One region of the Allobosea massiliensis genome, then DNA from elsewhere that is predicted to be linked to it. Evidence: predicted binding sites of a transcription regulator. Region 1 holds the regulator's gene; the other holds the start of a gene.
The links. Region 1 encodes LexA, which represses DNA repair genes until DNA is damaged. Its sites were predicted from a motif close to TGTTCNNNNTGTGTTCNG; they were not measured.
Positions count from the first base shown of each region.

Region 2: ACFPN9_RS04420 (PA0069 family radical SAM protein) is a predicted target of LexA. The motif match lies at 752-769, and genes of this name have one in related genera.

Region 1 covers NZ_JBHSLU010000008.1:131,732-133,928, reverse strand. Annotated here, with positions in the region: gene ACFPN9_RS05880 (molybdopterin molybdotransferase MoeA) at 1-625, shown strand, start outside; gene lexA (transcriptional repressor LexA) at 735-1,475, shown strand; gene ACFPN9_RS05870 (ComEC/Rec2 family competence protein) at 1,486-2,197, opposite strand, start outside.
Region 2 covers NZ_JBHSLU010000007.1:272,697-274,893, forward strand. Annotated here, with positions in the region: gene ACFPN9_RS04410 (DUF721 domain-containing protein) at 1-165, opposite strand, end outside; gene ACFPN9_RS04415 (hypothetical protein) at 212-700, opposite strand; gene ACFPN9_RS04420 (PA0069 family radical SAM protein) at 895-2,016, shown strand.

The DNA of each region.
Region 1 (2,197 bases):
CCAGATCGTCGCCTCCAACTCGTTTGCGCTGGCCGCGCTGGTCGAGCAGGCGGGCGGGAGCGTGCTCGATCTCGGCATCGCCCGCGACGACCATGCCGATCTCGCCGCCAGGATCGGGCAGGCGCGGGACGCCGGCGCGGATGTGCTGGTGACGCTGGGCGGCGCCTCCGTCGGTGCCCATGATCTCGTCCAGGAGGCGCTGAAGCGCGCCGGCATGGATCTCGGCTTCTGGAAGATCGCGATGCGGCCGGGCAAGCCGATGATGACCGGCCGGCTCGGCCCGATGGTCGCGATCGGCCTGCCGGGCAACCCCGTCTCCTCGATCGTCTGCGGGCATCTCTTCGTGGTGCCGGTGATCGAGGCCCTGCTCGGCATGCCCTCGCCCGAGCGCGACCGCAGCGAGCCCGGCTTGCTCGGGCGCGACATGCCGGCCAATGACGAGCGCGAGGATTATTTGCGCTCCAGCCTCGTCCTGACCGAGGCCGGCTGGGAGGCGACGCCGTTCGAGAGGCAGGATTCCTCGATGCTCGGCCTGCTCGCGAGGGCGCAGGCGCTGGCGATCCGCCCGGTTTTCGCGCCGGCGGCCCGCAAGGGCGATCCCTGCCGCTTCATTCGTCTGCGATAGGTCGCGGGCTGGCGCATCGGCTTGCGGAACACAACGCGAACGGGTATGGTGTTCGTGATTTGTTTCGAATCTGCGATGATCGGCAGATTTCAGAGCGCCGGCGGGGATCATGCTGACACGCAAACAGTTCGAACTGCTTCGCTTCATCCATGAGCGCCTGCGCGAGAGCGGCGTCCCTCCCTCCTTCGACGAAATGAAGGACGCGCTCGACCTCAAGTCGAAATCCGGCATCCACCGCCTGATCATGGCCCTCGAGGAACGCGGCTTCATCCGCCGCCTGCCGAACCGGGCACGGGCGCTCGAAGTGATCAAGCTGCCGGATGGCGCGGGTGGTGGCCTCCAGGGCGGCGCGCGCCGCTTCAATCCCTCCATCGTCCAGGGCGGGCTCGGCAAGGAGACGCCGCCGGCCAAGGACGGGCTGCCCGGCCGGGCGCGCCCGGTGGAGGCGATGCCGGAAGACGCCCGCAACACGATCGCGATCCCTGTCATGGGCCGCATCGCGGCGGGCACGCCGATCTCGGCGATCCAGAGCCGCAGCCACAGCGTCGCCCTCCCCGCCGACATGCTCGGCTCCGGTGAGCATTTCGCGCTGGAGGTCCGCGGCGACTCGATGGTCGAGGCCGGCATTCTCGACGGCGACACGGTGGTGATCCGGCGCCAGGACACCGCCAATACCGGCGACATCATCGTCGCCCTGATCGACGACGAGGAGGCGACGCTGAAGCGGCTGCGCAAGCGGGGCTCCTCGATCGCGCTGGAGGCAGCCAATCCGGCTTACGAGACGCGGGTGCTGGGACCGGACCGGGTCAAGATCCAGGGTCGGCTTGTCAATCTGATGCGGCGCTACTGACGGGCCGGCGCTAGGGCAGGCGCTCGGTATCGGGCGCCTCCTCGGCCGGTGGCGGCCCAGCCGGGCCCGCAGTTGTCGGCGCGGGCTGGGGACGCCGGCGGCTCCAGGGCCGGTCGCCCGCATCCTGCGCCGCGTGGTTTTGCCAGCCGGAGCGAGTCCGAACCAGGGCTGTCGCGCCATCGCGCTGCAACGTCATCCGGTCGATCAGCCGCGCGCGGCAGGCCGCCGTCCAGGGAATCGGCGTCACCACCACATCGGCGCGGCGGCAATCCTCGATGATGGCGAGCCGGTCCTGCGCATAGGCGATGCTGTGGCCCTCTCTCGTCATCAGCACGCAGCCGCGCGGATCGCAGGCCGCGCCCTTGCGCAGCGACGGGTCGTCGGGCTGGCGGCCGTCGCCATCCGCCGTCAGCCATTGCTGCAGGACGAAGCGGCTCGGCTTGCCGGCGATCACGAGCAGGCCGTCCTTGCCGCGCACCGCGAGGCCCGAGCCGTCGCGCTCGATCAGGATCGCCGGCTTCTCCGGTTTGGCCGCGACGGCCACGCCGCCGACCAGCGGCAGGATCGCCAGCAGACGCAGCTTCGTCGTCCACAGCGTCGCCCAGAGCAGCGCGGCCGAAAAGCAGCCGAGCGCGGCCGGGCCGAAGGCGGCGAGCACCAGGGTCGAGTGATCGATGGTCGCGACCCAATGCGCCAGTTTGAGCACCACCTCCGAGGCCAGG
Region 2 (2,197 bases), on a different contig from region 1:
GCGCCGCCGCGGCCAGTCGATCTTGAGCGGGCGCGTGCGGGCGGCCAGCCGCTCGCCGACGATCTCCGGCCAGAGCGCGACGATCGCCCGCCCGGCGAATCCCTGCGCGGCGAGCGCGGGCGCGAGCAGGTCGTCGATCAGGTCTGCGAGGGGTTTGACGGCCATGCGCGACTGTGCGGCGCTGCGCTCGCCGGCGCAAGCCGGCCGCGCATCATCCCGCGGCCCGCTCCCGCCCGACGGCCAGGCGCTGCGGCGCCCCGCCGAGGCGCCCGGCGAGCGCATGGCCCTTGGGCAGGACGAGCCCGGCGCGCAACCGGTGCGGTCCGAAGGAGAGGCCGGCGCGCTCGCGCAGCGACTGGGCGAAGCCCTTGAGCGGGATCAGCGCCGGCCTGTCCGGCGCCATCAGCAGATGGCGCTCCACGGCTTGCGGCCAGTGCGCCTGCGGCAGGTCGCCTTCTTCCAACAGCAGGAGCCAGTCGCCCCGCGCCTGGGCCGCGCCCGCCGGCCAGCTTTCCGACCCGCCGGCGCGCAGATAGCTCGCTCCGGTCGCATCCGCGAGGCGCTCCACCGTGGCGTCGCCCACGGCATCGAGAACGACGGCATGGCCGAGGAATCCGTCGGCCACCGCCGGGATCAGGACGGAAAAAGTGGCCGCGAGGGCCTCGGTCGAGCCAGCGCTGCGTATGACCGCGGTGAGCATGCGCCTCCTTATGTCGCAGCGCAGCATGTCGCAATCCTGTCGCTTGCAATTCGTTCCCTTTATGTTCACATTAAACGACGCAGAAATCGCCGATTCCCGGTGATTTTCGAAGGATGTTCAGCGCCATGCTCCAGAGCAGGCCCTCTTCGCGGCCGATTTCCGCCCAGCCACTGAAACAGGCCGGTGCGGGCCGGATGTCGGTCTCGGCGCGCGTCGCGCCGGTCGATCCGCTCGCCTATGCCGGCCACCGCATCGATCCCGAGCGCCGGCGCGGACGCGGCGCGACGATCAATCCCGGCGGCCGCTTCGAGGCCGAGCAGCGCATCAGCGAGGATGACGGCTGGGGCTCGCTCGGCGAGCTCCCGGCGTTCAGGACCGAGGTCGCGGTCGAGAAGCCGCGCACCATCATCACCAAGAACGATTCCCCGGATATTTCGTTCGACCGCTCGATCAACCCCTATCGCGGCTGCGAGCATGGCTGCGTCTACTGCTTCGCGCGGCCGAGCCACGCCTATCTCGGCCTGTCGCCGGGGCTCGACTTCGAGAGCAGGCTGACCGCCAAGCCCGACGCCGCGCTGCTGCTGGAGAAGGAACTCTCGGCCCCGTCCTACCAGCCGCGCACCATCGCGATCGGCACCAACACCGACGCCTATCAGCCGATCGAGAAGAAGCTGCGCATCATGCGCCAGATCCTTGAGGTGCTGGCGAGGTTCAACCACCCGGTCGGCATCGTCACCAAGTCGGCGCTGGTCCAGCGCGACATCGACATCCTCGCGCCGATGGCGGCGAAGGGGCTGGCCAAGGTCGCGATCTCGATCACCACGCTGGACCCCAAGGTCGCGCGCGGCATGGAGCCGCGCGCCGCCTCGCCCGCCAAGCGGCTGGAAACGGTGAAGGCGCTGTCCGACGCGGGCATCCCGGTGACGGTGCTGGTGGCCCCAATCATTCCGGCGATCAACGAGCACGAGATCGAGCGCATCCTCGACGCGGCGAAGGCCGCCGGTGCCCGCGAGGCCGGCTATGTGCTGCTGCGCCTGCCGCTGGAGGTGAAGGACCTCGTGCAGGACTGGCTCCTGACCCATCACCCCGACAAGCTGCGCCATGTCGTCTCGCTGATCCGCTCGACGCGCGGCGGCAAGGACTACGACGCCGCCTGGGGCCAGCGCCAGGTCGGCTCCGGCCCCTATGCCTGGATGATCGGCCGGCGCTTCGAGATGGCGGCTGAGCGGCTGGGCTTCAACGGCACCCGCACGCGCCTGCGCAACGACCTCTTTGTCAAGCCGGAGAAGGAGAAGGCGCAGCTGAGCCTGTTCTGAGGGGACATCGGCTCTTGCCCGAGCCCTCATCCTGAGGAGCAGCCGCCAGGCTGCGTCTCGCAGGATGCTCCAGGAGGCTCCGGAACCAGCTGGAACATCCTTCGTGACGCGGATTTGTGCCCGCTCATTAGGATGAGGGCTGAGAAGGGATCGCCGCTATTGGTTTTGCCGCGAATCGGCA